Regions from separate parts of the Paenibacillus sp. FSL R10-2199 genome, predicted to be linked through region 1. Evidence: riboswitches for the same ligand, from Rfam matches in the RefSeq annotation. Region 1 holds a riboswitch; each other region holds the start of a gene.
What was found. A riboswitch is a leader RNA that binds a small molecule or an ion and turns the genes downstream of it on or off. The one in region 1 is predicted to bind thiamine pyrophosphate.

Region 1 (8,046 bases):
AGCATGAAGATGCGGAAGAAACCAAACGCCAGGTGGAGCAGGAGGGTCGGAAGTGTATTCTGATCTCCGGTGATATCGGGGTCGAGGCCTTCTGCCAGGATCTGATTAATAAAACCATTGAGGGACTCGGCAAGCTGGACATCCTGATCAACAATGCGGCAGAGCAGCATCCGCAGGATAAGATTGAGGACATTACCGCCGAGCAGCTGGAGCGGACGTTCCGGACGAATATATTCTCCATGTTCTATCTGACCAAGGCAGCGATGCCCCATCTCAAAAAAGGCTCCACGATCATCAACACTACGTCTATCACGGCGTACCGCGGCAGCCCGCAGCTGCTGGACTATTCGTCCACCAAAGGAGCAATTCTCAGCTTCACCCGCTCCCTGTCGATGAATCTCGCAGACAAAGGCATCCGCGTGAATGCGGTAGCACCGGGCCCGATCTGGACGCCGCTGATTCCGTCTACGTTTGACGCGAAGAAGGTCAGTGAATTCGGCGGCACCCAGCCGATGAAGCGTCCGGGACAGCCCGAGGAGCTGGCACCGGCCTATGTGTATCTGGCTTCTGACGATTCCTCTTATGTAAGCGGTCAGGTCATGCATGTGAACGGCGGCGAGATCGTTAACGGCTGACCATTGGCACTGCTATGTAAGCCGGATCAGTTTATACTGGTTTAAAGAATCAAACGTTCAACAGATGAAAAGTCAGCCGGAAGGCTGGCTTTTTTGCCGCTTCATCCGCTTGGAGCAAATGATTGAATCTATTAAAGAATAGCTCTTACAGGAATAATATGCTAATATACAAACTGCAAGAACAATAGAATATGAACGATCACTAGGGGTGCCGCAAGGCTGAGACGAACATATCTGTTCGGACCCTTTGAACCTGATCTGGTTTATACCAGCGTAGGGAAGTGGAGAATGAATAATGCAGCGGGGGTAACGGCTTACCCGGTATTCCTGCTTATATTCCGGACTGCTTCCTGATACAGGGGGCGGTCTTTTTGTATTTTCCGGAATGCCGTATAGAAGGGAAGGTGAAGGTGTTGAAAGAACTCCATTTGATCTCGGACGGGAGGCTGAATCAGGAGCAGTTTGCCGGACTGGCTGCTGCTGTACATACCACGGTGGATTATATCCATCTCCGGGAAAAAGCCCTGTCCGCACAGGAGCTTCTGGCTGCCGCTGAGCGGTTGCTCCAAGCAGGGGTTCCTCCCTCTAAGCTGGTCATTAATGACCGGATTGATGTGGCTCTGGCAGCAGGGGCAGCCGGCGTCCAATTGGCTTGGCACAGCCTGCCGCCTGCCAAGGCGCACGGCATTGCCCCGGGCCTGCGGCTGGGCAGGTCGGTGCATTCCCCGGAGGAAGCGGCACGCGCCGGACAGCAGGGAGCGGACTTTTGTCTGTATGGACATGTATTCCCCACGGTCTGCAAGCCCGGACAGCAGGAACGGGGCCTGGAGCAGCTGGAAGTGGCCGTCCGCTCCAGCAGTATACCGCTGATTGCTATCGGAGGCATCACACCGGGCAATACCGGAATCGTTCTGTCGAAGGGGGCTGCCGGAATAGCCGTAATGTCCGGGATATGCGGAGCGATGGACCCTGCTGGCGCCGCTCAGGCCTATAGATCATCCGTTCAGGCCGCAGCGTATGCTGAAGTCCTGAATGACTCCCCATACCGGGCAAAGGAGGTGAACTGGAATGAATTTGACCGTTAACGGACGCAGAGGAAGGTATGAAGAGAGCTGCCGGACGCTGGCTGATCTTCTGGCCCGGCCTGAGTGGACCGGGAAGCTGGTTATTGTGGAGCTGAATGGTGAGCTTGCCGGCAGAGAGGTTTATGAAGATACATTGCTGAATGAAGGTGACCGAGTTGAGCTGGTTCATTTTGTCGGCGGAGGCTAGGTAACTGGTAACTGTGCGTGCGGCAGATGCAAGAATGCAATAAGCAATTAAAATAAAGGCAACGACTTATCACAGGAGGCGATATGATGCAGGATCCTTTGATTATTGGAGGAGTTACTTTAACGAGCAGACTGTTCATCGGGACCGGAAAATACAGCCGCAACACTCTTATTCCCGAAGTGATCGCCCGCTCGGGTTCACAGGTCATTACGGTTGCCCTGCGCCGGGTAGATCCGGAGAGCAAGGACAATATTATCAGCCATATTCCTTCCCACATGACGCTGCTGCCCAATACCTCCGGTGCGCGCACCGCAGAGGAAGCGGTACGCATTGCCCGGCTGGCAAGGTCAGCGGGTCTGGGAGACTGGGTGAAGATTGAGGTTATCAATGATCAGAAATATCTTCTGCCTGATAATACCGAGACGATCCGAGCCACGGAAATCCTAGCTGCGGAGGGTTTCGTAGTTCTGCCCTACATGAGTCCTGATCTGTCAGCCGCACTCCGGCTGAAGGCGGCCGGAGCTGCAGCCGTCATGCCGCTGGGAGCGCCAATCGGCTCTAACCGCGGGCTGCAGACCAAGGAGCTGATCCGGATTCTGATATCAGAAACGGGTCTGCCCATCATCGTGGATGCCGGTATTGGCAGACCCTCCGAGGCTGCTGAGGCGATGGAAATGGGCGCAGCCGCTGTGCTGCTGAATACGGCAATTGCCACCGCCCGGGACCCGCAGCTGATGGCGGAGGCATTCCGCGAAGCGGTGTCGGCGGGGCGGAAGGCCTATCTGGCCGGGCTGGGGCCGGTGGAAGAGACAGCCGCAGCTTCTTCGCCGCTGACCGGATTTCTGGCATGACTGATGCTGTTTATGAAGAGGGAGGAAGGACATGAGCTTTTATGATAGGCTGACCCGGCTGGACAAGCTTCCCTACGAGGGGGTATGGAAGCAGTATACTGCGCTTGATGTGAAGCGGGCGCTTCGTCTGGAGCAGCTGGACGAGGACGGGCTGATGGCTTTGCTGTCACCGGCAGCGGAGCCTTACCTCGAAGAGATGGCGCAGAAAGCCCATAGATTGACACGTGCTCAATTCGGTCATGTGATGCAGCTGTTTACACCGATGTATCTGGCTGATTTCTGCGTCAACCATTGTACCTACTGCAGCTTTAGCTCTATCTATGATTTTCCGCGCAAAAAACTGACACTGGAGGAGGTCCGGCGGGAAGCGGAGACGATCGCAGCCACAGGGCTGCGCCACATTCTGATTCTGACCGGAGAATCCCGGAATGAAAGTCCGGTCAGTTATCTGAAAGACTGCGTGGAGGTGCTCCGAGGCTATTTCTCTTCAGTCAGCATTGAAGTGAATCCGCTCACTACCGAAGAATACGCTGACCTCAGACAGGCAGGAGTAGACGGTCTGACGCTGTATCAGGAGGTCTATCATCAGGAGACTTACCGCCAGCTGCATGTGAAGGGTCCCAAGCGGGTGTACCGCAACCGACTGGATGCGCCTGAGCGTGGCTGCCTGGCCGGATTCCGCTCGGTAAATATCGGAGCCCTGCTGGGAATGTACGAATGGCGTCAGGAGGCCCTCGCGACTGCACTGCACGCCAGGTACTTACAGGACAAGTATCCGGAGTGCGAAATCGGTTTGTCCATTCCCCGTTTTCGGCCGTACCTGGGGGAATTTAATCCTGCGAGTGATGTAACCGACCGTGCGCTGGTGCAGATTATCCTGGCCTACCGCCTGTTTCTGCCGCGTTCCGGTATTTCACTGTCCACGCGGGAGCCGGCAGCCCTGCGCGATCATCTGGTCCATCTCGGCATCACCAGGATGTCTGCAGGGGTATCCACTGAAGTAGGCGGACATTCTCTGGAAGGCGGCACCCCGCAGTTTGAAATCTCAGACAACCGCAGCGTGCAGGAGATTAAGGAGATGCTCGAGGCAAAAGGGCTGCAGCCGGTGTTCAAGGACTGGGACAGCCTGGATGAGCCGTTAGCCATGCCTTAACTTGATACAAATAACCCGCCGTGAGGCGGGTTATTTGCATTGCAGGGCTAAACGGACGGTGCGATGCTGCATTCTTCAAGAGGCCGCAAGGTTTCCGGCTAGTCGGCTGGCTTCTCAGGACTCATACTTGAAGACAGCTCGTCCAGCGACAGCTCGAAGCCCGGAGCCATATGGGTAAGGAAATACTCCATCTCCGGCAGGGCGAGCCCGTGCAGCTTCGCAGCCGTCTGCTCCCGGGCGGCCGCGAATTCGCGGTTGCCTGCGGCGGTTTCCCAGACGCATTTCAGATAGGCGTCGAGCACATCCGCCGCCTTGACGTAGCGGAGCAGTCCGGCATCCTCGGAGCCGGGCGGGCTGTCCTGCGGCTGCAGGAGCGGCGCATAGACTGCGCTCAGCTCCGGCGGGATCATCGCCGCGAGGCGCTCAGCGGCGACCCGCTCCATCTCGCGGAAGCTGGACAGCAGCAGCGGGTTGTTATGCTTCACCGGCGTGGCGATGTCGCCGGTGAATACCTCGGTGGCGTCGTGGAACAACGCCATTGTGGATGCGCGGTCGGCGTTCAGCGACCGGCCGAAGTGGACATTGCCGATGGTGCACAGCATGTGCGCCAGCAGGGCCACCTGGAACGAATGCTGCGCCACGTTCTCCGGGGCGGTGCTGCGCATGAGGCTCCAGCGCTGGATATATTGCAGCCGGTAGAGATAGGCAGAGAAATGGTAGTTCAATTTTTAAGTAACCCCTTTCATGAGCGGCTTAATATGATATGATAATAACTAATTGTAACAGAGTTAGGGCAGCTTGAAACAGATGGAGAGGAGACTGAATGAAGATGCAGCATTTTGAAGACAGCATTTATAATCTGATCGTAGAGACCTCCACGAATTTGCCGGGTGATGTACGCCGGGCGGTCGCCAAAGGGCGTGCGCTGGAAGACAAGGCGACCCGCTCCGGACTGGCACTGACCACGATTGCCCAGAATATCGGCATGGCTGAGCTCCAGGTATCGCCGATCTGCCAGGATACAGGGATGCCGACTTTTATAATTCATACGCCGGTAGGCGTGAATCAGATAGAGATGAAGAAGGATATTCATAGCGCGATAATCCGGGCGACGAAGAACGGCAAGCTGCGGCCCAATTCCGTAGATTCCCTTACAGGCGAGAACAGCGGGGACAATCTGGGTGCAGGCACGCCGGTGATTCATTTCGAGCAGTGGGAAGAGGAAGGCATTGATGTAAGGCTCATTCTGAAGGGCGGCGGCTGCGAGAATAAGAATATTCAGTATAGTCTCCCGGCAGAGCTGGAGGGTCTGGGCAAAGCCGGACGTGATCTTGACGGCATCCGCAAATGTATTCTTCATTCGGTCTATCAGGCGCAGGGCCAGGGGTGCAGTGCAGGCTTCATTGGCGTAGGCATCGGCGGTGACCGTACAACGGGCTATGAGCTGGCCAAGAAGCAGCTGTTCCGCAAGGTCGAGGATGTGAATCCCACCCAAGATCTGGGCAAGCTGGAAGATTACATTATGGAGAATGCCAACAAGCTCGGGATCGGAACGATGGGCTTCGGCGGTGAAGTTACGCTGCTGGGCTGCAAAATCGGAGTGATGAACCGGCTGCCGGCGAGCTTCTTTGTCTCGGTGGCATATAATTGCTGGGCCTTCCGCCGTCAGGGGATACTGGTAAATCCGGCAACCGGGGACATTAAGGAATGGCTCTATGAGAGCGGCACAGGCATTTCTGTAGAAGGGGAAGAAGCCTTAGTGCAAGTAACTGAACCGGTAGCTGTCTCTGCTGCTGACGGCATTTCGCAGGGCATGATTCCAGAGGATGCAACGATTCCTGCGGCTCCGGCCATCTTGTCAGGAACTGGGGAAGCTGCTTCTGATGCTGCTATCCCGGGTAACGGCAAGGTAATCGAACCTGCTGCCGCAGGCTCCGCCGTATCGGGTGGTTCGCGCGAAATCCGCCTGACCACGCCGATCAGCGAGGAGGATATCCGCAGCCTGCGCGTTGGTGATGTAGTTATTCTCTCCGGCGAGATGCACACCGGCCGCGATGCCCTGCACAAATATCTGATGGATCACGACGCTCCCGTCGACTTGAACGGTGCTGTCATCTATCACTGTGGTCCGGTTATGCTGAAGGATGATGAGGGCTGGCATGTGAAGGCTGCCGGTCCGACCACCAGCATCCGCGAGGAGCCTTATCAAGGCGATATCATTAAGAAATTCGGCATCCGTGCAGTAATCGGCAAAGGCGGGATGGGCCCGAAAACGTTGAAGGCATTAGGCGAACACGGCGGCGTCTATCTCAACGCTATTGGCGGTGCAGCCCAGTATTATGCGGAATGCATCAAGAAGGTTAACGCGGTTGATTTCATGGAGTTCGGAATTCCGGAGGCCATGTGGCATCTGCAGGTAGACGGATTCGCCGCTATCGTCACCATGGATGCGCATGGCAACAGCCTGCATGCCGATGTGGAGAAGGATTCCGCGGCCAAGCTGGCCCAGTTCCGGGAGCCGGTATTTAAATAAACAGCTTAGCAATCTCCCTGTGACAGTGATTTGTTGGATGATATGAATAAAATAGTATATTTATTCAGTGATAGTGAGACCTCTTTCTGTTTGATGAAAGGGGTCTTTTTGCGGTGCGCCTCTAAATGAAATCGAAACCGGTGCCTGTCCGCGGAGGTGCATGCTGCCGGATGATGCTAAACGGGGGATTTTCTGCGTATTGCAGAATCGTTATCCTATATGGGATACGGGTTCTAAGGAAGATCAATTTATATGTCTTGACAGCGCATACAAGTCCATGTTAATTTTTAGTGGGGAAACCGGTTTCCCTGAAGTGAGTAAGATGAGGCTGTAGACGGTAGCTTGTTCTTTTTGGCAGAAAGTGTTGTGCATACGCATTTATGAGAGGGAGATGAAGAATGAAACGTAAACATTGGCTTATCCCCGTCCTTATCACATCCATGGTTCTTTCGATCACGATGAATTTATTTGTTCTGCCTCCAGTTAAGGCTGAAGCGGCCAGTATCGGTACGGTTACAGAGAATGACACGATTTATCAGATTATGGTTGACCGTTTCAATGACGGAGACTCCTCCAATAATGCAACAGGAGCCGCCATCCGCTATGGAGAGACCTCTGAAGAGGATTTCCGTTATATGAAGGGTGGAGACTGGCAGGGAGTTATCAATAAGCTCCCCTATATTCATAATATGGGCTATACGGCGATCTGGATCTCTCCGGTTGCCGAGCCGCAGATGACCAACCGCGAGAATAACGGGACAGGGAAGAACACAGCCTACCACGGCTACAATGTCAAAGATCCCAATGCGGCCAATCCTTATTTCGGTACAAAAGAGAAGCTGAAGGAGCTGGTAGATTCAGCGCATGCGCTCGGAATCAAGGTCATCATCGACGTTGTTCCGAACCATATCGGCGATTATATGCTGGGAACCCAGGCTTATTATGATATCCCGGCGTTGCAGCCGGTTGCCCCTTTCAATAATCCGGCCTGGTATCACCATAACGGGGATATCAACTGGTCGCTGGCAGACGGACGATATGATCAGTGGGCCCAGGATTATTTGGAGAATCACGATCTGGGCGGACTGGATGATATCGACTTCGATGTTCCTGCCGCCAAGCAGGCCATCTTCAGCTCGATTAAAGGCTGGTTTGATTATACAGGTGCAGATGGTGCCCGCGTTGATGCCGCCAAGCTGATGAAGCCGACGGATATCGGGGAGCTGCAGACGCTGCTGGGTGTGAACACCTTCGGAGAGAATTTTGACGGCAATGCCGAATTTGTCTCCCGCTGGGTTGGCAGCAGCAAGGAATGGGGGATGCTTGATTTCCCGCTGTTCTTCTCCGTGCTGAATAGCTTTGCTTACGGCCAATCCTTCGATTCCAATATTAAGAGTACACTGGCTCTCGATTCCTATTACAACGGCAATGCGAATCATATGGTTACCTTCATTGATAATCATGACCGCAACCGCTTCCTGACAGAGGCCGGAGGCAGTGTTGAGAAGCTGCAGAATGCCTTGTCCTTCATCTTCACTGTGCGCGGAACCCCGGTGGTGTTCCAGGGTACAGAACAGAATAAAGGCAACGGGAACGGCCAGA
Region 2 (8,046 bases), on a different contig from region 1:
AGAGAAACTCCTCCCGGCGCTCGATTCCCTCGGCGAGCACCTTTGCACCGAAATCCCCTGCCCGGGAGATAATATCCCGCAGAACGTTCTGCTTGTCCTTATTCTGATCGCAGAAGCTGATCAAATCACGGTCGATTTTGACATAATCGGGCTGCAGGCTGGACATCACTTCTACAGTCGAATACCCCGCTCCGACATCATCCAGCGCAACCAGCATACCCTGCTGGCGGTATTCGGCAAAAATGGCGCGGAGATGCGGCATATCGTTTATTTTTTCCGTTTCCACCACTTCAAATACATAATCCTCCGGATTCTGATCCAGCCGCTGAATCGTCTCGAACGTATGCGTGAGACAATACTTGGGATTATAAATAGAGGAGGGCAGGAAGTTAATGAACCGCTTGATGCCCTTCGGCAGCATTCTTGTACTTGTCTCAATGGCTGAAATCCTGGCTGCGCGGTCAAGAAAGGAATGGAAGCCTGTACGCCGGGCAATCTCAAACAACTCATACGGCTGAAAATGATTCCCTTGCGGCAGTGGCCGCAGCAGCAGTTCAAAGCCAATAATCTCTTCGGAGAAATTCACAATCGGCTGCATGTGGCTGCAGAAATCATGGCTCATAATAATCGAAACCAGATTCCCGCTGGAAAAGCGGACCTTCAGCTGATCCAGAGTCAGCCAGCGCTCCAGAGAAATGCGGGCTCCTCTGCCCTTAATGCATAAGGACAAGGAGATCTGCTGCTGCTGCTCGAATACCTCCAGCTGTCCTAACAGCTCCAGCAACTCTTCTTTGCAGCGGTAGGGAATGATACAGGTCCTGCTTGTCCCGAATACTTCATATCCTGCATTCCTTACCGCAGCGGCAAGCGGAACAGAATAGGGGCGCAGCTTCAGCTCCCCTTCATCTTCAATCGGGTCTATGTCAGCGCAGTCAACACAATTCATGGCAATCGCCTCCGCCTCAGGATGTCAAAATACTGAGGCAAGTATAGCATGATTCCCCATGTTCCATCTATTATTTACGGACATGCACAAGTGGAAACGCCTTTGCCGTCCTTTTGTAAGGACGGTACCGTTTCAGCGGGAAATAGAAGGATAAGTTATCGTGTGAAACCTGTAACTTCTTATATTTGCACAACGCGGCAAGGCCCTTCCCGAACCCTAAGGCTCAGGAAAGGCCTGATCATAAACATTACCTCTATTATTATAATGGACTGGGTCCTTTCAGTACCGCTGCTTACTTACTTGGATACCGCAGCAGCCCCCTGCCATACTCCGTGTTCCTTATTTTTGCCCATATATTCAATCCGTGTCGGGGAGAGCTCCAGGATTACATAATCGGGATCATCCGGTCCCTTGAACCATTGCTCCAAGGAAGTGTTCCATACTTTCGAACGCAAACCCTCATCTTTGGTGACAGCTACTGTAGCCTCAATCTCCAGCACATCCTTGCCGCCGCCCTGCTCGTAACCCAGCAGCAGACAAGCATTCGGATTATCCTTAAGCTCCTCTACCTTATGGGTCTTGCGGTTCGTAGCCAGATAAATGTTCAATCCGTCATGAAATACCGCCATATAACGCACCTTAGGTTTGTTGCCGGCTTCTATCGTGCCGAAGGACCCGAACTTGTTGTCATCCAGCACCTGTATGATCGTTTTCTCCAGCTCTTTGTTATCCATTGACGAGAAAGCTCCTTTCGAATTCATGTGAATATAAGTTTATATATTCACATCCGCAGTTTGGATTTATTATAAAAACTGTGCTTATTATAGTGTACCCGTTCGGTTCATAATGAATCCCGGACTATGTTCATAAATTCACCCAGAAGGAGTCTTCTCCCCTTGAAAAAATTAATCTGGATCGGCTGTCTCTCCTATTTCGTCATCGGCCTTGCCCATGTGGTGCTGGGCTCTATTCTGCCTGTGCTGCTCCAGCATTATGACCGCAGCTACAGTGCCGGGGGCGAGCTGATCTTCAGCCAGTTCGGCGGCTTCCTCGCCGGTGTGCTGGTCTCGCCGCTGCTGAACCGCCGCTTCGGCAAACGCGGCGGCATCCTGATCGCCACCGGGCTGCTGGTCTGCGCCGAAACGGCGTACGCCTTCCTCCCGCCCTGGGGCTGGATGTACGTGATTGCGGTTGCCGCAGGCTTCGGCTTCGGCATGATCGAAGCCGTCATCGGCACGATTATTATCGCCGCGATCACCGAAGGGACGGCAATTGCCATGAGCCGGCTGGAGGTGCTGTTCGGTGTAGGCGCGCTGCTCATGCCGCTGGCCGCAAGTCCGCTGATTGCCGCCGGCAGCTGGAGGCTGGCTTTTCTGATCGTTGCCGCCTTTTCTCTGGTTTCACTGCTCTTCTGGGCGAAGAGCAGCTTCGGTCCGCTCCAGCGTGTGCTGGATGAGCGGCCGTCACGCCCTGCCGCTGCCGCGGCCCCCGCAGACGCAACAGCAACCGCAACAGTACCCGCCGCCGGCAAATCCGGACGTCTGCCTTACAAGGGTAAACAGTGGGTATTGCTTGGCCTGTTCATCGTCTTCTTCTTTCTCTATGTAGGTACCGAGATGAGTCTGGTCAATTTCATGCCGGCGATCTTCATCGCCAAGCTCGGCATGAGCGAAGCGGCGGCAGCGCTGACAGTTACCTTCTTCTGGCTGGCTATGTCGGCGGGCAGACTATTCGCCGGTGTGGTTGCCGAGCGGATTTCCTACCGCATCTATGTGCTCATCAGCTGCTTCGCCGCTCTGCTGCTGCTGGTTATTTTCCCGTTCGCAGAGCACCGGATTGCCGCATTCACCGTCATTCTGCTGCTCGGGCTGTTCATGTCCGGCATCTTCTCCATCGCCCTGGTCTTCGCAAGCAAGCTGCTGCCCGGTGCGGAGGAATCCACGCCAAGCATCATGATCGCCTCGGGCGGGATCGGCGGCGCGGTGCTGCCGCTGCTGACCGGCTGGTCCATGGACCATATGCAGGTGGCCCAGACATCGGGGCTTCTGGCCGCTTTTGCCGCCGTATTATTCCTGCTTAGCGTGGCCGCCTGGAAAATCGGGTAATATAGCAACGAGATTAATATCCTGTGAATAAGGACGGAACCCCTATATGGCTGAGCTGCACTCCGAGAGACCCGAACCCACACTGCATACTGCATTATTGCAATTCATTTTCCCCTTCTCCATCAAGGCCGGGCAGGACAAAGAGCTGATCGGGCGTCTGCAGCAGGGCGGATTTACGCGTTTTTTTCTTGATAACAAGGATCTTGAGCATGCTTATTACGGGGAGGGCTACTGCGTGTCTCATGAGAAAATGGAGCGCAGCTACCTGCCGTTTGCCGCTCATGTTCTCTTTCCTCGTGAGAAGGATGCTGATTCCTTCCGCCGCTTTTCCCGGGTGAACAATCTGCAGTGCCAGCTTGAAATGCCGTTTCAATCCGTGAATTTCCGCGTGCTGTCCACGGATGTGTTCCTGTGCCCGTTTGAGCTGGGCTTCCTGACTGTACGAGTAGCCATAGAGGAGGAGCACCTCACCTACAGCACTGCGCTGGAATTCGCTGACCGCTTCCGTACGCTGGAGGATGTGTCTTATCAGGATAAACAGACTTATATCCATTGTCATAAGAAGTCTTTCGGTCAGGTGGAGGATTTCGTATTCAAGAATCTGGTTGCCGGGCTGGAGCCGTTTCTTGACCCTGCGGAGATCGATGGCGCGTATTTCGAGACTTTGCCTTTTTTCGTGGATGAACGGATGCTGGTGCAGGCTTTCTATGGCTTCAACCGCGGGGAAGAATCGGATGAGATCGGTATCGAGCTGCGCTACCGTGCCGCCCAGCTGGATGGGCTGAATATGGAGGGTAAACCCTATACCAGTGCCAGCGATCCCGAATATATCGAACAGTATACCTCTGAACATTGCTACAGCCGCTGGGGGCCGGACACCTATTATATGACCAATGAGCAGACCTTCTGCTGCCTGAGCCGGGCTGAATCCGACATCGCCACCCAGTTGATTAACCAGATGTACGGGGAGTATTATTACGGGCTGCTGCTGAGTATTTTTCATAAAATCGTGCTGCTGAAGCTGGCCAATCTGCATTCCCGGCTGCGCATCAACCACGATTATGACGAGATCGAGAATCTGATCTTCCTGATTAATAAGTTCTCGGCCAAATTCTACTTTCTGGAGCTGATTTCTCAGTCGCAGGGACGGGAGATCTTCTTCCAGCTGCGCAAGGTTTACGGCAATGACGCCCTGTTCGATGAAGTGAAGATGACTTTGAATGACCTGTTCCAGTATCAGGATAAATTCCAGGCCAAACGCCGGGATACGCTGCTGATGGTCCTGACTGTATTTACGGTAATAAGCGGGATTTACGGGATGAATCAGGTCATTGAGGACTTGAAGGCACCCATCGATTGGAGCAAAATGCTGGAGTACTCTGCGTTTGAGTACCTGGCGCTGTTCCTCACCTTCTCCGGGATCGCAGTCAGCCTGGGCCTGACGCTGAGGGAGGCGTGGAACGGAATACGCAGCCGCCGTAAGAAGCGGTTCTATGATAAGGATTGAGGAGCTGCCGGTGACGGCGGCTTTTTTTATTATTCACTTCACAAATCTTCTGAGTGATCTTCCCGCAGGCATGCGTAGTAATACATATACGACTTATTAGTGGGTAACTAATGAAAAGAAATGCCGGAGGTTCCTATGACGCGTAATGATCATGACAGCCTGGACTGGCCCGGCCGGTTCAGAACTAAAGATAAGCAAGCTCTCGCGGATGCCATCGACTTCTACGGACCCGATGTGCACAGACTGGTCCGGCGTATTCTGGCCGGCTGCGGGAGTGCAGAGGATGCCGAGGAATGTGTCAGCGATGTGTTTCTGGCGGCCTGGAACAATATCGGACGTTACGACCCGTCACGCGCTTCCTTCCGCACCTGGATATTCCTGCTCGCAAAATACAAGGCGCTGGATCTGAGGCGTAAATTGCAGCCGGGACTTGGCAGGACGCTGAACGAAGCAGCACTTAACATGCAGAGCGGGACCAACACCGAACAGGAATTTCTACAACGTGAGGCAACGGGGGAATTGCTCCGCTATATCGGGCAGCTCCGTGAACCGGACCGCAGCCTGTTTCTGCGCAGGTATTACCTATACGAGAGTCTGGATGAACTGGCTGCGGCCTTTGGCTTCAGTAAAAAAGCTGTCGAGAGCCGTCTGTACCGCTGCCGGACAATGCTGAAGCAGGCTATACATCTGACTGGCGAAGATGGAAAGGGGGAACTCGGGTCATGGTAAAGGATATGAACAGCGGCGAGAAAAGCATATTTGATCAGCTCGATCTTCTGGAATTCAGCGAGGCTGAACTTGCACTGGACGGATTACTGTCGGAGCCTGAGTCAAGCCCCGTACCCGGGTCTAAAGAAGAGATTGCTTCGCTTGAGCGGATCAAGAGCCGTACCCTCGACCTTATTCAGACTGAACCGGCGCCTGAACTGCCTGCTGCTGTCCGCAAGCCGCGGCGGCGGGCAGCTATTGGAGCGGCGGCGGCCGCGATCCTTATGGCCGCAGGCCTGCTGGCGTTCTCCCCTGACGTCCAGGCAGGTCTAAAGCAAGCCCTTAGCTTCCTGCCCGGCTTCGGTACGGTTCTGGAGAGCAGCCCGGGCAGTCAGCTTTATGTTCTGGAGAAGCCCTACACTGCTTCCATAGGCAAGGGAAAGCTGACAGTCAATGCCGTACTTCTGCAGGAGAACAGCGGGACCATTACGCTGCGTGGACAGCAGACTCCCGTCATTACTGAATTTCAGGCAGACATTGGAGGGGACCGTTATACCTTTACTTCCAATATGCGGTCTTCTGCATCCGGAGACTGGTATGCAAGCTACAGTGCTGCACTTCCCGGAAATTTGGAGCTTGAAACCGCTGAACCGGTTACTCTGTATATCAATGCAGCAGCAGTCGGGCCACTGGTGCTTCAAGCACCGGTGACCGCCGATGATCTGCAGCATTTAGGCGCAAGCGATGTGCACCAGGATGTGCGGATTACGGCTTTTCCGGTTCGTCTGGATGACGGACTTGTCCGCGTTGAATTAGTTCCGGCCCTTTCAGATTCGTTCTCTGCCGTCCATTCTTATTCATTGGAGCCGCTGGTATCCTGGAATGGCCTGTATGTCGAGAATGCAGAGGGAGTCAAAGCAAAGGTTGAACCTCCTTCAACCATGGTCTACCCGTCGGAGTTCTCGTTCCGGGAATTGGCATCAGCTGAAGAACAGTCTTACAGGGTCGTCATCCCTTACATCGAAATAGCGGAACGAAAGGCACTCTCCCGGGAGGTCGTTCTGCCGCTGCCCGCCAGCGGGGAGAGTGCGCCCCTTCATATTACCGCTGAAATTGCCGGTTTCCCGGTAGAATTCACCCGCATTGAACGCAGCAGCGAAACGGCTGTCAGTGTAGATGTGGATGTGAAATTTGACCCGGGAGCGGCAAAGTCACTGACGCATTTCTTCATCCGCTATCCGGGTTCTGGGGACAAATATTCATACGGCTGGCAGGATACCGAGACATTCCCAAGAATCTTGAAGACTCTTCTTCTGGATGCAGAGCCCGGCGCGGATACGCTGCGTTTTAGAATGTCGGAGCCTCTATTCCTGCTCAAAGGCCCCTGGATTCTGCCGCTAAAGCTTGAAGATTAGGACGGGGAGACTGGACAACCGCAAGAGCGGCGTCTATAATACACCGTAAGAACATAGCAATACCCGTGAACTTCATAGAACCAGGGGTGCTGGAATTGGCCGGCTGAGATTGTATCCCACAAGATACTGACCCTTATACCTGATCTGGATAATGCCAGCGTAGGAATCTTCATTCAACCCCGAGCCCCTTCATGGGCCTGAAGTTGAACTCACCTTGCGCAAGTAACTGGCGTCCCGGTCTCCGGGGCGCTTTTTGGTATGGGTTACTCTGAATTTTGGAAGACTAGGGATTGCTGGAAGGAGAGAGAAGAGAAATGGGAGTCAAAAAAGTATTACCGCTGCTGCTCAGCTCTATGCTTGTGCTCGTGATGGCCGGATGCGGCAACGGGAACGTCAACCCGGGCAGCAATGCCGGAGGCAGCACACCTGCCGCCGGGAACAGCACCGCTGCACCTGAAGCAACCGCAGCCGCCAGTACCACCGACGCGCCTAAAGAATTGACCCCGGTTAAGATTGCGCTGGACTGGACGCCGAACACGAATCACACCGGCCTGTATACCGCCAAGGAGCTGGGATATTACGCGGAGGAAGGTCTTGACGTGGAGATCGTGCAGCCGGGTGCTGCCGGATCTGACACCATGGTTACTTCCGGTGAAGCCCAGTTTGGCATCAGTGCACAGGAGGCGCTCACCCTGGCCCGCCTGCAGGATGTGCCGCTCGTCTCCATCGCCGCTATCATTCAGCATAATACCTCCGGCTTTGCCGCTCCGAAGGACCGCAACATTAAGACGCCGAAAGACTTCGAAGGCAAAACCTACGGAGGCTGGGGCTCTCCAGCGGAAAAAGCAGCTATGAAAGCCATCATGGACCCCGATGGCGGAGACGTCTCCAAAGTGAAATTGGTGAATATCGGCGAAGCTGACTTCTTCACTGCGGTGAAACGCGATATCGACTTTGCCTGGATCTTCTACGCCTGGACCGGGATCGAAGCCGAGCTGCGCGGCGAGCCGCTGGATATGCTGTACCTGAAGGATTATGCGCCGCAGCTGGATTACTACACACCGGTGCTGACCACCAGTGAGAAGGAAATCGCCGAGCATCCGGAAGTGGTGAAGGCTTTCCTCAAAGCTACGTCGAAAGGTTACCAATACGCGATCGACCATCCGGAAGAAGCGGCCACGGTCCTGTCTGATGCCGTGCCTGATCTTGATCCCGAGCTGGTGCTGGCCAGCCAGAAATGGCTCAGCCCGAAATACAAGGACGATGCCGCCCGCTGGGGTGAGCAGAAGCTAGAAATCTGGCAGAATTATGCCGAGTGGATGTACGGCCTGAAGCTGCTGGACAAACCGCTCGATGCCGCAAGTA
Region 3 (8,046 bases), on a different contig from region 1:
CATCATCAGCCCGGAAGCAATGGCCTGCGGCAGCAGGGTCAATCCGGTATCAAATGCGCCGAAGCCGCGGGCCTGCTGCAGAAACTGCGGCAGTAGAAATAAAGCACCATATAAGCCGAACTGGGCGATCCACTGCACGATAATTCCGGTGGTGAAATCCACGGATTTCAGAATCCGCAGCTCCAGTAAAGGGGTCCTGGAACGCAGCTCGGCAATGACAAAGGCAATCAGTGCAACAGCTCCCAGAGATAACCCGATTAGCGTTTTGTCCGAGGTCCAGCTCTGCGCACCCTGACTTACACCGTAAGTGAGTGAAGCAAAAGCCAGCGGTCCGAGCACCATTCCGAATTTATCCATGCCGGGAACGGTGTTCTTCGCCGCATTCGGCAGCTTTCGCAGCCCGATCAGCACACAGATAATACCGATGGGGATATTAATCAGGAAGATCCAGCGCCAGGAGTGGTATTCCACCAGCCAGCCTGACAATACAGGACCAATCGCCGGAGCGAACAGCACGGGAAACGGGAATTCCCATAATCCCCATAACAACGCCGACTTTACTCTTCGGAGCCAGTCTGTACACATAAGCCATCCCGACCGGGAGCACACAGCCCCCTCCAAGACCCTGCAATACCCGGAAAACGACCAGCCATTCTGCACTGCTTGGCGTTGCACACAGAATGGAGCCGATCGTAAACACAATAACAGCTGTCAAAAAGACGTTCTTAGCCCCGAACCGGTCAGACAGCCAGCCTGACAGCGGAATGACCGAAGCCTGCGCCAGCATATACCCGGTTACGACCCACTGCAGCGTATGCAGGTCTGTATTGAAATCCACTACCAGTCTGGACAATGCCACATTCATTGCCGTACTATCCAGCACGACCATAAATACGCCGGCAATAATCGCCAGCAGCGGAACTAGAATGCCGGATAACCGGAAATCGGCATCCTGCTTCAAGGTCTGATCCATACTCCTTCTCCTCCTGAAGTGTCCGCTTCAACTACGTTGACCTGCGGGCAGGTTTGTCTATATAATTAGTGAACGGACAATTGTCCGCGTTCGCATTTCATAGTCTACGGACAATTGTCCGATGTGTCAAGCGGAATACGCCAATTCCCCACACTTGATTCGTTTACCGGCAGAATAGAGATTTCTTAGGACGCACTGTAGGCATAAATGTTGTATATTTTGCAGCTTTGATTCATGGATAGCCGGGTTTCCGGATGGATTGTTGTATGAAATGCAAGAATAGTTCTGTTAAACTGCTTGAACAAGCTGAAATAATGCATTTTATACAACAATTTGGGATTTAGGCCGATCGAATGAGGGAAATGTTGTATTATGGGCAGGATTTACTTTATATGAAAGGGGACATCATGAAAAAAACAGAGACAGAAGTTGAACCTGTAACATCAGCTCCGGGGATCATAGAGAACAAAGATAACACAGTGAACACAGACATCGCTGCAAAAGAACCCGCAGATCCTTATATGCAGCGGATACTCGAGGCGGCCCGCCAGCTGTTCACCGAGAGCGGCCTCGAAGCTGTCAGTATGTACGGCATCGCCAAACGGGCTGGTATAGGGCAGGGATCGCTCTACCGCCGCTTCACTGATAAGGGCGAAATCTGTTCGGCCCTGCTGCTGGACAGCACCGAGCAGTTTCTGTCGGGGATGGAACAGCAGCTTGCTGCCAGCGCTGGTGAAACGGCTGCCCTCGCGCATCTGCAGAGCAGCATTGAGCAGGTCGTTGGTTTCATTGAGCAATATGCGGAGCTCTTGAACATGATCAAATCCGAATTCACCGGCAAGAAGCAGCTTACCCAGTTCGAACATCCTTTTTTCCAGCGGCTCGGAGTGATTATGGGTGAACTTCTGCACCGCGCATCCGCGAATGGAGAGATTATCGGGATCGATCCCCGCTTCGCTGCCACAGCGCTGATCTCTGTACTTAGTCCCGATCTTTACCTGTATGAACAGAAACGGAACGGCTCCTCCAAAGAGGAAATCTCGCGGGGAATTGTTGCGTTGTTCATCACCGGCCTCTCCAAGCGCTGAGCACAGGCTCTTTACAACCGGGGAAATTATGGTATATTAAGTAGCAATTACGAATTCAATAGCACCTGTTATTTCACTAGGGGAGTCGGCCGACTGAGACGGAGCTTAAGCTCCGGACCCTTGGAACCTGATCTGGATCATACCAGCGGAGGGAAGTGGAGCAGAATGTATCAGCGGTTCCGCGTCTTTGCAAACTGACTGTACCTTCAGGCCCATTCATTTCCTCCGGAAATGGATGGGTCTTTCTTGTTTTCGTAGCGTAAACACTTTTCCCTAAGGAGGCTTGCTTCCCCATCCTATGATCAACATCGCTAACCTGTCCTATTCTTTCGGCGCAGCTTCAAGGGCTCCGGTCTTCTCCGGAATCTCCATGAAGGTCCGCCGCGGCGAGTTCATCTCCGTCGTGGGTGCCAGCGGCTGCGGCAAAAGTACGCTGTTCAAGATTATCGCCGGCCTGCTGGAACCCGGCAGCGGCGAGGTTGCCCTGCATGGGCAACCGCCTAATAACGCCTCGGAGCGGCTCGGCCAGGTCGGCTATATGCCGCAGCGGGATCTCCTGCTGCCCTGGAGAACCGTACTGGACAATTGCCTGCTGCCCTGGGAACTGAAGCGGAACGGCTCCAAAGAGGAAGCCGTTATTCAGATCCGCAGCATGCTGCAGCAGTTCGGTCTTGGTGATACGGGGGCTGCGTATCCGCATGAGCTGTCGGGCGGCATGCGCCAGCGGGTTGCGGTACTCCGCACCATTGCCGCCGGGAATGAGCTGCTCCTGCTGGACGAGCCGTTCGGGGCACTGGACGCCATAACCAAGCGGGAGCTTCACCGCTGGCTGCTGGAATTATGGTCAGGACTGGACAAGACTGTGCTGTTCATTACCCATGACCTTGAAGAAGCGCTTCTGCTTAGTGACCGCATCTATCTGATGACCGGCAGTGCCGGGGGCGGTATGCAGGAGTTCATCACCGGTCTTTCCCGCCCCAGACATCATAGTCAGAATTACGAACCGCAGTTTGTTGCCCTGCGGCAGGATTTGGAGCTGAAGCTGTATGACAACCGTCTTCTATAGAAGATTGCTGCGGGAGTACAGCCCGGCTATTCTGCTTGTGCTGCTGATTCTTGCGGTCTGGGAAACGGTGTCCCGGCTGGGGCTGATTCCTCCGTTCATCCTGCCGGCTCCCACTGCCATCTGGATTGCTCTGATGGAAGACAGGCATTTACTCTTCGGCGTTCACCTGCCTGCAACGCTGCTTGAGGTACTAACAGGCTTCGCTCTGTCCGTCTTCTGCGGCAGTCTGCTGGGAACGGGCATGCATCTGTTCAGGCCGCTGGCCAAAGCGCTGTATCCGCTGCTGATTATCAGCCAGACGATTCCGCTGGTTGCCCTCTCTCCCCTGTTTATCATGTGGTTCGGCTATACCTTGTGGAGCAAGGTTGCCGTAGTGTTCCTGACCGCCTTCTTCCCGGTGGTTGTCGGCATCTACGATGGGCTGGGCAAGAATACGGAGCAGTACCGCGAGCTGTTGTTGACGCTTGGCGCGAACCGCTGGCAGATTCTCCGCAAGGCTGCTGTTCCGCTGGCCCTGCCGTCCTTTTTCTCCGGACTGAAGCTGTCGGTGGTGTACTGCGTCATTGGCGCTACCATCGGCGAATGGCTTGGAGGCAGCCGGGGGCTTGGTTATTTCAGCCGGAGAATGGCCGGCAATCTGCAAAGTGCCGAGATGTTTGCCGCTGTTGTGCTGCTGTCCGCCCTTGGGATCACTTTGTTTCTGTGTATTGCTACGCTCGAGAAGTTATTTCTGAAGAAAAGAGGACGTTATTCATGACTCCAATCCGCTATAACCGTTATCTCTACACCCGTAGTGCTCAACCTTATAAGTTGCTGCCTTATGTTTTGCTCCTGTCTGTTCTCTTGGTTCTGCCAGGCTGCGCCGGCAATAACGGGTCGGCTGGCAATAACGGACCGGCTGGCTCCGGCTCATCATCGGCATCATCCGCTCCGGCGGCAGCCGCAGACGGTACAGCCCATAAGCTGACGATCATGCTCGACTGGTATCCGAACGCCGTTCATTCCTTTTTGTACGCGGCACAGAGTGAGGGGTATTTTGCCGAAGAGGGGCTTGATGTTGAGATACAGATGCCTGCCGACAGCAACGACGCGCTGAAACTGGTAGCTGCCGGACAAGTCGATCTGGCCCTCAGCTACCAGCCGCAGGTGCTGATGGCCCGGGGAGAGCAGATTCCGGTCAAATCCGTTGCCGCTCTGGTACGGCATCCCCTGAACCATCTCATGGTTTCCGCAGACAGCGGAATAACCCGCCCCGGGGAGCTCTCAGGCAAGCAAGCCGGTTACTCCTCCATTCCGCTGTATGAAGCCATGCTGCACACTATGATCCAATCCGATGGCGGCGATCCCGCCTCCCTGAAGCTGATTGACGTTGGCTTTGAGCTTATCCCTGCCCTATCCACCGGGCGTGTGGATGGAATTATGGGCGGCTTCATCAACCATGAGCAGCTGATATTAGAGCAGGAGGGCCATCCTGTGCGTTCGTTCAATCCGGTAGACTACGGGGTTCCTGATTATTATGAGCTGGTGCTGGTTGCAAGTGACCAGGGTCTGCAGAATTCCTCGGAATATTTCCAAAAGTTCATGAATGCTGCGCGCAAGGGTCAGCAATTCGTCACTAAGCAGCCGGAGCAGGCGCTGAAGCTTCTGCTGAAGCATCAGGATGCCACTGCACCGCTTGATGAAGCCATCGAGAAGCGCAGCCTGGAGATTCTGCTGCCGCTGATGGACGCCGGGTCACAGCCCTTCGGTTATCAGGATACCGCCTCCTGGGAGAATGTGCGCAAATGGCTGAGCGAGGGCGGTCTGCTGGCTGAGGAAGTTGACAGTGCGGATGCTTTTATTAATTTATAGAACATGCTTTCGAAGTTAGTTTTGCGAAATGATCTCAAGGATGCGTATGCTATCAAAACTTTCAGGAGGAATAATCATGTCTTTTCTATCCAAGGTACGGCAGGCAAATCCGCTCGTACATAACATTACCAATATTGTAGTGGCTAATTTCACCGCTAACGGACTGCTGGCGCTGGGGGCTTCCCCGTTCATGGCCGACGCACTGGAAGAGGTGGCGGATGTTGCCGCGATGTCCGGGGCGGTCGTGCTGAACATCGGTACACTGAATGAAGCTATCATCACTTCAATGGTGAAGGCCGGGCAAGCCGCGAACCGGCATGGTGTCCCGCTCGTGCTTGATCCCGTTGGAGCAGGTGCTACACCGTACCGCACTGACGTTACCGCGAAGCTGCTGGGTGAGCTGCAGCTGACCGCTCTGCGCGGCAATGTGGCCGAAGTAGCCAATGTCGCCGGAGAGCGCTGGGCGAGCAAAGGCGTCGATGCCGGAGCAGGTGAAGGCGATGTGATCGCCTTGGCGAACAAGGCTGCGCGGAAGCTGAACTGCGTGGTGATCATCACCGGCAAGGAGGATATCATTAGCGACGGCACGCGCACCTACATCGCCAGCAACGGCCATTCCATCCTGACCCAAGTGACGGGAACCGGCTGTCTGCTCAGTGCCGTAGTAGGCGCATTTCTTGCAGTAAGCGGCGGGAATGCGCTTGAGGCAGCTGCCGAAGCACTCTCATTCTACGGCGTGGCAGCCGAGATTGCCGCAGAAGCCGCGGAAGGACAAGGACCCGGCAGCTTCCAGATGGAGTTCCTGAATCAATTGTCCCTGGTGACACCAGATATCTACAGCAGCCGGTCACGCCTGCAGCTGCTTGAACAATAAAACGCACCTCTTAAAGGAGAATACCCGATGACCCGTATACGTAAAGCGTTAACGATTGCCGGCTCTGACAGCGGCGGCGGTGCCGGTATCCAGGCTGATCTGAAGACCTTCCAGGAGCTTGGAGTCTACGGAATGTCCGCGCTCACAGCGGTCACGGCACAGAATACCTTAGGTGTTCAAGGTGTATATCCGCTGGAGCCGGAAGCCGTTGCTGCGCAGCTGGATTCTATTGGCAGCGACTTGGCGCCAGATGCCATTAAGACCGGTATGCTGTTCAGCAGTGAGATTATCGGTGTTGTAGCGGATAAGGTGACAGCGTACGGCTGGCAGCAGCGGCTTGTGATCGACCCGGTAATGATTGCCAAGGGCGGGTCCGCTCTGCTGCTGCAGGAAGCCGTGCAGGCACTGATTACCGGACTGCTGCCGTTGGCTCTTGTGGTTATCCCCAATCTTCCCGAGGCAGAGATTCTCACGGGGATGAAGATCAATGGAATGTCAGACAGAGAACAGGCTGCACGACTCCTTCATCAGATGGGTCCGCAGTACATTGTTCTTAAGGGCGGACATGATCCGGCAGGCGATCAGCTGGTGGACCTGCTCTATGACGGCCGGGAATTCCAATATCTGACCAGTCCGCGGATTGAGACCAGGCATACGCATGGGACCGGCTGTACTTTCTCGGCGGCGGTGGCGGCAGGACTTGCGCTCGGCCACTCTATAAATGAAGCGGTGCATACAGCCAAAGCCTTCATTCAGGCAGCCATTGAGGACAGTCTGAACATCGGGGCAGGACAAGGGCCGACCAATCATTTTGCTTACGGGAACCGTATCAGATCAGGGGGGCAGCAGCTATGAAACGGATTGACAGTGAGGATATGCGCAAGCTCCTTAAGGTATATTTCATTATGGGCAGCGTGAACTGCCGCCTCTCTCCAGCCGAGATTTTATCTGCCGCAGCAGACGGGGGAATCACCTTATTCCAGTTCCGTGAAAAGGGTCCCGGTGCTCTGACCGGCGCCGCTCTGCTTGAGCTTGGACAGCAGCTCCGGGCAATCTGCCGGGACCGGCGGATTCCGTTCATCGTCAATGACGACCTGGAGCTGGCGGTCGCACTTGATGCAGACGGGGTCCATGCCGGCCAGGATGATCTGCCGGCCCGGACGATCCGCCAGCGGCTCGGTGAGCACAAGATCATCGGCGTTTCCGCCCATAATCTCGCGGAAGCGCAGCAGGCGATTGCGGACGGAGCCGATTATCTCGGGGTCGGTCCGGTCTACCCCACCTCCTCCAAAGACGATGCCGAAGCCGTTCAAGGGACGGCTGTCATTGATACGCTCCGCCGCAGCGGGCTTAATATCCCCCTGGTAGGGATAGGCGGTATAACCCTGGATAACGCCCTGCCGGTGATCCGGGCCGGTGCAGACGGAATCTCCGTAATCTCGGCCATTGCCGGAGCGGAGGATATCCGTGAGACCGCGAGGGCGTTCGGGCGGATTATACAAAGCGGAATGCTTCCGGAATGAGCTTAAATAAATGAGTGTATTTCAATTCCAAAAACACCCGCAGCTGCCTTCACACAGGCGCTGCGGGTGTTTATTGTGCATTCCGGCATAACCTGTTTACCGCTATTTCAGCGTAACATTTACTTTTGGAATATTCAGGCGTATAATCAGTTTACATTGTTAACTGTTAACAAAAGAAACTATTATCAGGTCAGAGGAGGTTGCCCCATGACAGATCCGGCGCAAACGATAGAGGTGTATCATTCCTTGCTCGCCGTTGCCCGCCAGCTCCGTAAGCTGGCCCATCAGAGCGCTGCGGATCTCGGATTAACCGTGCATCAGATCGGTATACTGAATTCTCTCCTCAAGCATCCCGGTCAATCGCAGAAGGAAATAACGGAGCGTCTGGTATTTGCCAAGAGCCGCGTAAGCCTGCATATTGATGCATTGGCCGAGAAGGAACTGGTGACCCGGACCACCTCCGAGGCAGACCGCAGGGAAACGAGGCTGAATCTCACACCGGCAGGTGAAGCGCTGTGCAGGCAATATAACGAAGACGCCTACTCATACCAAATGCTGGGAGCGGCACTGGATCATTTCTCCGGAGAAGAAGTCCAGTCGCTCATTCAAATGCACTCACAGCTGCTTGAACAGCTGACCCGGAATCAGGATAACTTAAATAACACACAAAG

Region 2: another riboswitch for thiamine pyrophosphate. It lies ahead of NYE33_RS01950 (ABC transporter substrate-binding protein); the one in region 1 lies ahead of NYE33_RS29285 (thiamine phosphate synthase).
Region 3: another riboswitch for thiamine pyrophosphate. It lies ahead of NYE33_RS25290 (ABC transporter ATP-binding protein); the one in region 1 lies ahead of NYE33_RS29285 (thiamine phosphate synthase).

Annotation. Positions count from the first base shown of each region.
Region 1 covers NZ_JBBOBO010000002.1:260,705-268,750, reverse strand. The annotation lists gene NYE33_RS29290 (SDR family oxidoreductase) at 1-635, shown strand, start outside; TPP riboswitch at 830-932, shown strand; gene NYE33_RS29285 (thiamine phosphate synthase) at 1,046-1,720, shown strand; gene thiS (sulfur carrier protein ThiS) at 1,704-1,907, shown strand; gene NYE33_RS29275 (thiazole synthase) at 1,994-2,758, shown strand; gene thiH (2-iminoacetate synthase ThiH) at 2,790-3,911, shown strand; gene yfbR (5'-deoxynucleotidase) at 4,010-4,636, opposite strand; gene NYE33_RS29260 (fumarate hydratase) at 4,741-6,444, shown strand; gene NYE33_RS29255 (carbohydrate binding domain-containing protein) at 6,843-8,046, shown strand, end outside.
Region 2 covers NZ_JBBOBO010000001.1:447,382-455,427, forward strand. The annotation lists gene NYE33_RS01920 (EAL domain-containing protein) at 1-946, opposite strand, end outside; gene NYE33_RS01925 (pyridoxamine 5'-phosphate oxidase family protein) at 1,243-1,707, opposite strand; gene NYE33_RS01930 (MFS transporter) at 1,843-3,051, shown strand; gene NYE33_RS01935 (hypothetical protein) at 3,098-4,558, shown strand; gene NYE33_RS01940 (sigma-70 family RNA polymerase sigma factor) at 4,694-5,287, shown strand; gene NYE33_RS01945 (hypothetical protein) at 5,281-6,681, shown strand; TPP riboswitch at 6,754-6,864, shown strand; gene NYE33_RS01950 (ABC transporter substrate-binding protein) at 6,996-8,046, shown strand, end outside.
Region 3 covers NZ_JBBOBO010000001.1:5,762,782-5,770,827, forward strand. The annotation lists gene NYE33_RS25275 (DHA2 family efflux MFS transporter permease subunit) at 1-516, opposite strand, end outside; gene NYE33_RS25280 (MFS transporter) at 434-973, opposite strand; gene NYE33_RS25285 (TetR/AcrR family transcriptional regulator) at 1,381-2,061, shown strand; TPP riboswitch at 2,130-2,232, shown strand; gene NYE33_RS25290 (ABC transporter ATP-binding protein) at 2,360-3,127, shown strand; gene NYE33_RS25295 (ABC transporter permease) at 3,108-3,884, shown strand; gene NYE33_RS25300 (ABC transporter substrate-binding protein) at 3,881-4,978, shown strand; gene thiM (hydroxyethylthiazole kinase) at 5,055-5,852, shown strand; gene thiD (bifunctional hydroxymethylpyrimidine kinase/phosphomethylpyrimidine kinase) at 5,880-6,707, shown strand; gene thiE (thiamine phosphate synthase) at 6,704-7,375, shown strand; gene NYE33_RS25320 (MarR family winged helix-turn-helix transcriptional regulator) at 7,583-8,046, shown strand, end outside.